DNA from 2 places in the Dietzia psychralcaliphila genome. Region 2 is predicted to be linked to the other one. Evidence: predicted binding sites of a transcription regulator. Region 2 holds the regulator's gene; the other holds the start of a gene.
What was found. Region 2 encodes LexA, which represses DNA repair genes until DNA is damaged. Its sites were predicted from a motif close to CGAACANNTGTTCG; they were not measured.
Positions count from the first base shown of each region.

Region 1: the regulator LexA is predicted to act here: its motif matches at 1,824-1,837, upstream of A6048_RS12205 (HNH endonuclease signature motif containing protein).

Region 1 is NZ_CP015453.1:2,660,518-2,665,879, forward strand. Features, by position in the region: gene pgi (glucose-6-phosphate isomerase) at 1-976, shown strand, start outside; gene A6048_RS12200 (dihydrofolate reductase family protein) at 1,032-1,640, shown strand; gene A6048_RS12205 (HNH endonuclease signature motif containing protein) at 1,875-3,566, shown strand; gene A6048_RS12210 (SDR family oxidoreductase) at 3,616-4,371, opposite strand; gene A6048_RS12215 (DNA-formamidopyrimidine glycosylase family protein) at 4,368-5,243, opposite strand.
Region 2 is NZ_CP015453.1:1,983,909-1,989,270, reverse strand. Features, by position in the region: gene A6048_RS09095 (malate synthase G) at 1-1,079, opposite strand, end outside; gene dapF (diaminopimelate epimerase) at 1,200-2,126, shown strand; gene hflX (GTPase HflX) at 2,141-3,589, shown strand; gene lexA (transcriptional repressor LexA) at 3,629-4,297, opposite strand; gene A6048_RS09075 (hypothetical protein) at 4,527-4,889, shown strand; gene nrdR (transcriptional regulator NrdR) at 5,004-5,362, shown strand, end outside.

The sequences.
Region 1 (5,362 bases), 680 kb from region 2:
CGTCGAGACCCTGGGGTCGGAGGAGGCGATCGCCTCCCACTTCGTGGCGGTGTCCACCGCCACCGAGAAGGTGGCCGACTTCGGGATCGCGGCGGACAACATGTTCGAGTTCTGGGACTGGGTCGGGGGCCGGTACTCGGTGTCGTCGGCGATCGGCCTGTCGGTGATGATCACGGTGGGCCCGCCGGCGTTCGTGGAGCTGCTCGAGGGTTTCCACACCATGGACCTGCACTTCGCCACCGAGGCCCCCGAGCACAACGCGCCGGTTCTCATGGCCCTGCTCGGCATCTGGTACACCTGCTTCCTCGGGGCTCAGTCCAAGGCCGTGATCCCGTACGCCCAGGGCCTCCTACGATTCCCCGCCTACCTGCAGCAACTCACCATGGAGTCCCTCGGCAAGTCGGTGCGACTCGACGGCTCCGACGTCTCCTACCCCACCGGCGAGGTCTACTGGGGCGAACCCGGCACCAACGGCCAGCACGCCTTCTTCCAGCTCCTGCACCAGGGCACCCAGCTCGTCCCGGTGGACTTCATCGGCGTCGCCCGTCCGGTCGCGGATCTGCCCACTGCCGACGGCGGCGGATCGATGCACGACATGCTCGTGGCCAACCTGTTCGCGCAGTCCCGTGTGCTGGCGTTCGGCAAGACGGAGGACGAGGTGCTCGCGGAGGGCGTCGACCCCGCGATCGCGCCGCACAAGGTGATGCCCGGGAACCGGCCGTCCACCACGATCCTCGCGCCGTCGCTCTCGCCCGGAGTGCTCGGGCAGCTCATCGCGCTCTACGAGCACGTGGTGTTCGTCCAGGCCGCCGTGCTGGGCATCAACGCTTTCGACCAGTGGGGGGTCGAGCTGGGCAAGGCGCAGGCCGGTGAGCTACTGAGGGCCCTGACCGCGGAGAAGCACCCCGGGGACGGCTTCGATTCCTCGACGGATTCACTCGTCGAGATCTACCGCGAGGCACGCGGCCGCCGCTGACCCGCTCCCCCTTCTCGCACCAGGCCCGTCACCCCTCGCGCGGGGTCACGGTGTCGTGCGATTCTTGACCATGGCCACGATCTTCTGCACCGCCACCAGCCTGGACGGGTACATCGCCGACGACGAGGAGAGCCTCTCCTGGCTGTTCGCGACCTCCGGTGACGCCGATCCCGCGGGCTACACGCCGACCGAGCCGGATCCCTCCCTACCCGATCTCCATTTCGACCGCTTCTACGCCGGCGTCGGATCGATCGTCTGCGGCATCAACACCTTCGAATGGGTCCGCCGCGACCTGACCAAGGACGGCACACCGTTCGTCTGGCCGTACACGGAGCCGAGCTGGATCGTCACCCACCGCGATCCCGCCCCTGTCGAGGGCGTCGAGTTCTTCTCCGGTGACGTGACCGACCTGCACCCACTCCTCGTAGACGCCGCCGACGGCAAGGACGTCTGGATAGTCGGGGGCGGTGACCTCGCCGGCCAGTTCGCCGACCACGGCCTACTGGACCAGGTGTGGGTCCACCAGTGCCCGGTCGTCCTCGGTTCCGGGCGCCCCCTGCTGCCCCGCCGACTCCGTCTCCACCGTCAGAAGATCGAGACCCACGGCCAGTTCACGGCGATGCTCTTCGACGTGGTGGGCCCCGAACCCCGCGTCTCGACCTAGCCGGGCATCACACGGGCCGCTCCTGGCGTCACACCTGGCCGCTCCCGGCGTCACACCTGGCCGCTCGTCCGCCGGCAGTGGCGGACACGCGGTCACGCGGTCACGCGGCTGCGCGGCTGCGCGGTCACGCGGCTGCGCGGTCACCAACTAGCTATTGCGTGTTCGAATGTGTGTGCGTATCATAGAACACAAGTTCGACTTGTTGTCAGTGGTACCAGCGCGCGGAGGTGGGGCATGAACGAGAGCGGCGGTGACTCTGTTGACGGCACCTCTGCTGACGGCACCTCTGCAGTCGATCCGTTGACCGGCCTGACCGCAGCGGCTCGTGCCGGATGGGCGGCGGAGAATCGTGCCTCCGCTCAACGACTGTCGGCCTGCTACGAACTACTGCGAGAGTGCGTGCGCCGCGACGAAGCCGGCGCCGGCCATGAATCGCGGCCCGGCCATTCGGTGGTCGACCCGTTCGACGTGGCCACCGGGTATGTGGTGGCGGCGATGGCCGTCTCCACGCTGCGCGCAGAATCCATGGTCTCCTTCGCCGCAGACCTGCACCAGCGCTACCCCGCGATCCTCGCAGCCCTGGCCGCGGGGCGGATGGACCAGCGGGCCGCGGAACTGCTGGCCCGCCAGATGGCCACCGTCGACCCCGAAGTCCTTCCGCTGGTGCAACAGGGAGTGGTCGACGACTACCTGGCCGCGTCGGAAGCCGGCGAACGCCTCGGAGCACAGGCGATACGCGATGCGGTGGACTCGATCATCGCTCGCTACGACGCCGACGGCATCCGCCGCCGCAAAGAGGACGCCAGTCGCGCTCGCGGCGTGCGCATCAACAAGGGTGCCGACGGCATGTCAACGCTGTCGGCCACCCTGGCCACCGAAGAAGCCGCCGTCCTGGCCGAAGCGATCGACCAACGCGCTGCCGAACACGCCGCCGCCGACGCCGACGCGGCCGCCGCACACGCCGCCGCAGCTGAGGCCGCCGGCGAGACGCCCCCGGACCTGGGCTGCCACTACTCCAAGGCCGAACGCCGCGCCGATGCCCTGTTGTCCCTGGTGTGCGGCGACAGCCTCCACCCCGGAAGCCCGGGCCAGCCGCCGGCGCCACTGCGGCCCAAGGTCACCGTCATCGCACCCGGCAACAGCGGTGACGGCGCCGGCGACGGCACCGGTGATGACTGTGGGGCGCAGGTGGAGTTCACCCGTACCGGCCAGGCCGCGCTGCAGGCACTGCTGGACATGCTGGTCACCAGCGACGGGGCCAGCTTCGAGAAGGTCGACCCCCGTGTCGGCGCGGCCGACGACGCCCGCCGCGCCCTGAAGTACCGGCCGAGCGCCGAGTTGGCCCGCCGCATCAGGCTGCGCGACGGCACCTGTCGCCATCCCGGCTGCGCCGTACCGGCCGATGACTGCGACATCGATCACGTCCGGCCCTTCGACCACGCCGACCCCGCACGGGGCGGGCCCACCGAAGAGTGCAACCTGATGTGTCTGTGTCGACGACATCACCGGTTCAAGACGTTCTCCGACTGGATCTACGACCTGCAACCCGATGGCAGCCTCACCGTCATCACGCCTGACGGGGCCACCATGATGACCCGACCATCCGGGCCGCTCGGGGCCTACCGCCGCGAACACGCCCGCAACGAATCCCGCGCCTGGGACAGACAACAACAGCGCAACCCGGACCCGACCACCACGAGCGGTGACACCCGCTCGGAGCCCACCTACTGGACCCGCCGTGCCAGCCGCCTGAACACCGAACGCGCCCGCACCACCGGCACCGCCACAGGCCCGGCCACCGGACCGGACGACACCCGACCCGCCGCTCACAGCCGCTGGTGGCAGCGCAACGCACCCGTCACCAGCAAAGTGGAGCTGGACGTCCGGGCCCTGCTCGACGACATCCTCGATCCGCCGCCCTTCTGACCCACTCTCCCGATCCACCCTCCCGTCCAGGGCGGGCCGGGAGCCCCGGTCAGACGAACCTGCGGCTGACCTTCTCTGGCAGCAGCGTCAGCAACGGGCCGATCGCCTTCCAGGGCTTGGCCGGGACGAGCGCACGGGTGGGCTCGGCGTCGATCGTCTTGACCAGGGCGTCGACCCCCTCGTCGAACTCGGTCATCAGCGACGTCTTGACCGACCGGTTGATGTCGGTGCGGATGTACCCGGGAAGGATGTCGGTGACCTTGATGCGGCTGCCGGAGCTGTCGAGCTCGGCGTGCAGACCCTGCGCCAGCGAGGAGACGAACGCCTTGGTGGCGCCGTAGGTGTTCTGGGCCTTGGGCATGCCACGCAGCGAGCTCACCGACGAGATGAATACCAGGTGTCCCTCACCCCGGGAGTGCATCAGCTCCATCGCGGCCTCGGCCTGGTTCAGCGTGCCCACCACGTTGACCATCGCGGTCTCCCGGTTGGCGTGCGCCTTGCCCGTACCGATGGACGCCCCCTTGCCCAGGCCGGCGTTGAGGACAAAGCGGTCGATCCCGCCGAGTTCCGCGTCGAGCTCACCGAAGACCCGCTCCACCGCGTCGCCGTCGGCCACGTCGAGCTCGCGGACCGCCACCGTGATCGACGGGTTGGCCGCCAGGAGCTCGGCGCGGAGTTCCTGGAGTCGCTCCAGACGACGGGCGCAGAGCGCCAGATCCTTGCCCTGCGCAGCCCAGCGACGGGCCATACCCTCGCCGAGACCCGCGCTGGCGCCGGTGATCAGGATCGTGTTGCGGTCGGTCACAGGTTCTCCTCCGTTGGCGATGGCCCCAGTGTGGCACGCGCCGGCTGGCACGACGGGCAGCGGTAGGCGATGCGATCGAGCGAATCGCTCGGCTCGTCCGGGTCGGCGAGACCACCCAGCCGGAACGTCTCCACCTCGGTCCCGCACCTGCGGCACGGCTTGCCGTCCCTCCCGTAGACCCACAACTCTCGCCCCCGTCGGGTATCACCGGTGGTCACGCGGACCGTGCGTTCGGCGTTGGCGACCAGCAGCCGACGGGCCAGCACGACCACGGCGCGCAGATCCGGCACCGCCCCGACCGGCTCGCGCGGGTCGAGGCCCCGCAGAAAGCACAGTTCGGCGCGGTACACGGTGCCGATGCCCGCGAGATTGCGTTGGTCCAACAAGGCCTCCCCGATCGTCCGGGACGGCCGCTCCCCGATCCGCCGCACCACCTCCGCGACGCTGGCGTCCGCGTCCCAGTCCTGACCCAACAGGTCGGGACCGAGGTGGTCGACCGCCCGGTCGGCCTCGGTCGGCCCCAGCGCGCGCAGCAGCCCCAGCTCGGTGCCCACCACCTCCACGTCGCCGGCGCGCAGGACCATCCGGACGGTGTGCGCGGGGAACCGCCACCGCTCCCCCGCGCGGTGGACGTGGATGCGGCCCTCCATCTTCAGGTGGATGTGCAGGGTGACGGGGTCTCGCCCCTCCGCGTCAGGGCCGACTACGACGAAGAGGTGCTTTCCCCGAGACCGGGCAGCCACCACTGTCCTGCCGCGCAGATCGACGGCCGCGAACCTGGGGACCCGGAGTTCGGTCCTGTCCAGGGTCCGCCCGCCCAGCGCCTGGTGGACCCGTGCGGCCGCCCTGTGGACGGAATCGCCTTCCGGCACCGTTGACTCCTCTGCGCTGACTATTCTGTCTGTGCTGACTACTCCGTCTGTGCTGACTACTCCGTCCGCCAGCCGAGTATGGGCACCATGGTGCCCTGAGTCGAACAGGGCTGTCGGGT
Region 2 (5,362 bases):
GGCAGTTCGTTGCCCTCGGAGTCGAGAACTGCGGGGTTGGTCATCAGATGGCCCACGTTGCGGACGAAGAGCATCGAGCGGCCGTGGAGACGGACCTCTCCGGAACCGTCGGGCGCGGTGAAGACCCTGTCGTCGTTGAGGACGCGGGTGAAGGTCTTGTCGCCCTTGCTGATCTCCTCGGAGAGGTCGCCCTTCATGAGACCCAGCCAGTTGCGGTAGCCGTGGGTCTTGTCCTCGGCGTCGACGGCGGCGACCGAGTCCTCGAAGTCCATGATGGTGGAGACGGCGGACTCGAGGACGACGTCCTTGACGCCGGCGGAGTCGGTCGACCCGATCGGGGAATCGGCGTCGATCTGGATCTCCACGTGCAGGCCGTTGTTGCGCAGCAGCACCGAGGTCGGGGTGGTGTCCTCGCCCAGGTAGCCGACGAACTGCGCGGAGTCGGCCAGACCGGTGGTCGAACCGTCGGCGAGGGTCACCTGCAGTCGGCCGTCGACCACGGAGTAGCCGGTGGTGCCGACGTGACTGCCGGAGTCGAGCGGCGCGGCGTCGTCGAGGAACTCACGGGCCCAGGCGATGACCTTGTCCCCGCGGACCTTGTTGTAGGAGGAGCCCTGTTCCGCGCCACCGGACTCCGGGATCGCATCGGTGCCGTAGAGGGCGTCGTACAGCGACCCCCACCGTGCGTTGCCCGCGTTGATCGCGAAACGCGCGTTCATGATCGGCACGACCAGCTGGGGGCCGGCGACCGTGGCGATCTCCTCGTCGACGTTCTCGGTGGTCACCCGGACAGAGTCCGGTTCCGGGACCAGGTACCCGATCTCCTGAAGGAACGCCTTGTAGGCGGCGGGGTCGATCGGGGAGGGGTTCTCGTGGTGCCAGGTGTCGATCTTCGACTGCAACTCGTCGCGGACCGCGAGCAGTTCACGGTTCCGCGGCGCCAGGTCGGTGAAGATCTCGGAGACTCCCGCCCAGAACGCGTCGGGATCGACCCCGGTGCCCGGGATCGCCTGGTTGTTGACGAAGTCGTACAGGACCTCGTCGACCTGGACGCCGCCGACGGTGATGCGTTCGGACATCGATGTGCTCCTCACATAGGGGACCGTTCTCGCTCCCGACTCTAGTGCTCCCCTGTCGAGGGATCATCCGGGCTTTCCGCAGGGTGGAACGGGTCGCCGAGTTGGCTAGGATCTGTGGCCATGAACCCCGCCCCCCTGACCGCGCCGCAGGACGGTCTCGCCTTTATCAAGGGTCACGGAACGCTCAACGACTTCGTGATACTGCCTGACGACAACGCCGAGGTGGATCTCGACGAGAATCTGGTGCGCGCCCTCTGCGACAGACGCGCCGGGATCGGCGCCGACGGCGTGCTCCGGATCGCAACCGCGGGAGCCCTGGTGGAACGGGGTGTTCTCACCGTCCTGCCGGAGGGTGTGGACGACGACGACTGGTTCATGGACTACCGCAATGCGGACGGTTCGACCGCGGAGATGTGTGGGAACGGGGTGAGGGTCTTCGCCCACGCCCTGGTGTCGACCGGGCGGGCAGGGGTCGGCCGGATCCCCATCGGCACGCGTTCCGGACCACGGCCCGCCGAGATCCTCGAGCACGACGGGAACCACGCCGTGGTCCGGGTCGACATGGGGGAGCCCGGACTCCTCGGGGTCTCCTCCGTCGACCTGGGTGGTCGGGTGTACGCCGGCCTCGCCGTCGACATGGGCAACCCCCACCTCGCATGCATCGTCCCGGGGTTGGGAGCCGCGGCGCTGCGTGACCTGCCGGTGCACGAAGCCCCGGTGTACGACACCGGGTTCTTCCCCGGGGGGGTCAACGTGGAGATCGCCACACCGCTCACCGACGGGCGGGTGTCGATGCGAGTCCACGAACGTGGATCAGGGGAGACGATGTCCTGCGGTACGGGAATCGTCGCCACCGCCGTCGCCGCCCTCGCCGATGCCGGCGAGGCCATGGGCGAGGTGGTGGTGGAAGTGCCCGGGGGAGAGATCGAGGTGTCCCTGACCGAGGGCGGTTCCGCACTGACGGGGCCCTCCGCGATCGTCGCTGAGGGGTGGTTCCGGCGCTCGGGCGCAACTCCTCGCCCGGAGGCGTCGCGATCGGAATTATGAGATGATGCCGGTGAATGACTACCGATGACACCGCCCCTGACCGGGCCACACGAGACCATGATCCTTCGGTCGGCGACTTCCAGCTCGAGGAGCGCTCCTCGCTGCGCCGCGTCGCCGGATTGTCGACCGAGCTCCAGGACGTCAACGACGCCGAGTACCGCCAACTCCGGCTGGAGCGGGTCGTCCTCGTAGGGGTCTGGACCGAGGGATCCGCAGCACAGGCAGAGGCCGCGATGGCCGAATTGGCCCAGCTCGCCGAGACGGCCGGCTCGGAGGTGTGCGATGCGCTGATCCAGCGCCGCGACAAGCCCGACGCCGCCACCTACATCGGCTCGGGCAAGGCCAAGACGCTGAAGGACGTGATCGACGCGACCGGCGCCGACACGGTGATTTGTGACGGTGAGCTCACTCCCGGTCAGCTGATCGCCCTGGAGAAGGTCGTCAACGTCAAGGTCATCGACCGCACCGCGTTGATCCTCGACATCTTCGCCCAACACGCGACCAGCCGTGAGGGCAAGGCCCAGGTCTCCCTGGCGCAGATGGAGTACATGTTGCCGCGCCTACGCGGCTGGGGCGAGGCACTCTCCAGGCAGGCGGGTGGCCGGGCGGGCAGCAACGGGGGCGTCGGTCTCCGCGGTCCCGGTGAGACGAAGATCGAGACGGATCGCCGCCGTATCCGGGAGCGCACGGCCAGGCTGCGTCGGGAGATCAAGGGCATGAAGCAGGCCCGGGACACCAAGCGGCACCGCCGGCGCGCCACCCCGGTGCCCTCGATCGCTATCGCCGGGTACACGAACGCCGGCAAGTCCAGTCTGCTCAACCGCCTCACCGGTGCCGGCGTTCTGGTCCAGAACGCGCTGTTCGCCACCCTCGACCCCACCACCCGGCGGGCCGAGCTCCCGGACGGGCGCACCGTGGTCTTCACCGACACCGTCGGGTTCGTCCGACACCTCCCGACGCAGCTCGTCGAGGCCTTCCGTTCGACGCTGGAGGAGGTCGTCGATTCCGAGCTGCTCCTGCACGTGGTGGACGGGTCGGACGCCTTCCCGCTGCGCCAGATCGAGGCCGTCCGCACCGTCATCAACGATGTCGTCGAGGAACAGAACGCTGAGAGTCCGCGCGAGCTCGTGGTGATCAACAAGATCGATGTGGCGGACCCCGTCGTGCTGACCGAACTACATCACGCCCTCCCGGACGCGGTCTTCGTCTCGGCGGCGACGGGAGAAGGCTTCGACGAGCTCCTCGAACGGATCATGCGGGTTGTCGCCTCCGGGGACACGCAGGTGACGCTCGAGATCCCCTTCACCCGGGGTGACGTGGTCTCCCGTGTGCACGCAGAGGGCGCAGTGGTGGACGAGCAACACACGCAGGACGGCACCCGGATCGTGGTCCGGCTGCCCTCCTCCGTGGCCGGAGAGCTAGGGGAGTACCGCACCGGCAGTTCGCACGACGGTGTCGCCTGACCCTGTCACGAGGTCAGACGACACCGACTCCGCGCGGGGTCAGAGCTTGCGGAAGACGGTGACGACCTTCCCCAGGATCGTCGCGTGCTCCCCGGGAATCGGACTGAACGACGGGTTGTGGGGCAGGAGCCACACCCCGCTCGCGTCCCTGCGGAAGGTCTTGACGGTTGCCTCCCCGTCGATCATCGCCGCCACGATGTCTCCGTTGTCCGCCACGTTCTGCCGACGTACCACCACGTAGTCGCCGTCACAGATGGCGGCGTCGATCATCGACTCACCGACCACTCGGAGCATGAACAGGTCGCCGGAACCCACCAGATCCGACGGGAGTGGGAAGACCTCCTCCACCGCCTGCTCGGCCAGGATCGGCCCGCCGGCCGCGATGCGGCCCAGTACGGGAACGTATACCGGCTCGACCGCCCCACTGGGCCGCGGCTCCTCCTGAGCAGGTGCGCGCCGTCCCCGGGACCGCTGCCCCGGGACGCCGTGGACGTCGACAGCCCGCGGCTTGTGAGGATCCCGGGTCAGGAAGCCCTTCTTCTCCAGTGTCCGCAACTGGTGTGCGACAGAGGAGGTCGACTGCAGACCGACGGCGTCACCGATCTCGCGGATGCTCGGGGGGTAGCCCCGGTCCTTGACCGTGTCGTGGATATGCAACAGAACGCTCTTCTGACGAGGCGTCAGGGCCTCGAAGTCGGGCTTGGGCATGTGTGGGTCCCTTCGGCGAATGGGTGTTCGACGTCTCTATCTGTGTACACCCTACTTCCCGCGGACCGTCCGCGCCACACAGGTGTTCGAAGAAATATCCTCTGGAATGTCGACTCTGTCGGACCCGCGTGATACAACTCTAGTCAGGTTCGAGTTCGAACAGATGTGCACACAAATGCACACGGGCGTGCGAACGAACTTCGCACACCATATCGAGTTGGGAGTTTTCATGTCCGTTCTGGAGATGCAGTCACAGGCGCGTCCGTCGATGCACTGGACGGAGGTCTGCGCGACCGACCACGACCGGCCCGCCGCGTCCGGGCTGCGGTCCCGCCGCGACACGCACATCCGTCACACCACGCGGACCCTCGACCGTGGACGTCAGCTGTCCACACGATCGGTGGCACCCGGTCGTCGGGTGCTCGTCCGACCCGCGTCGGCGGACCAGGTCAGAGCCTGCGGCGGCGAAGTGCGGACGAATGCGCCGGTGGTCGACGACGTCCCCACGTGGGCTCTGTTGGTCTGCGGAATCGTGTTCGGGGTCCTGATGCTGCTGGCGCTGGCACTCCTGGGCGGGCCCGCCTACGCGTGACCTATGGCATCGCCTTCTAGAATGATCCCGGGACGGCGACCCGTCGCCCCCGTACCGCTGTCGGCTACTGCCGGCGGACACGTGCGGAGCCGGTCGACGAATGGCGAAGCTGGAATGTACTGCCCCATATGTCACCACGAGGACTCCCGGGTGATCGACTCGCGGTCGGTCGACGAAGGGCAGGCGATCAGACGTCGACGCGAGTGCCCTGAATGCGGACACCGGTTCACGACCCTCGAGACTCCGTTGTTGACCGTGCTCAAGCGCAGCGGCGTCACCGAGAGCTTCAGCCGCGACAAGGTGGTTCGCGGCGTCAGACGCGCGTGCCAGGGTCGGGCGGTGGAGGAAGACGCTCTCCGGCGTCTGGCACAACAGGTCGAGGACGCCGTCAGGGCGGGCGGGGCGTCAGAGGTTCCCGCGCACGAAATCGGTCTCGCGATCCTGGGCCCGCTCCAGGATCTCGACGAGGTCGC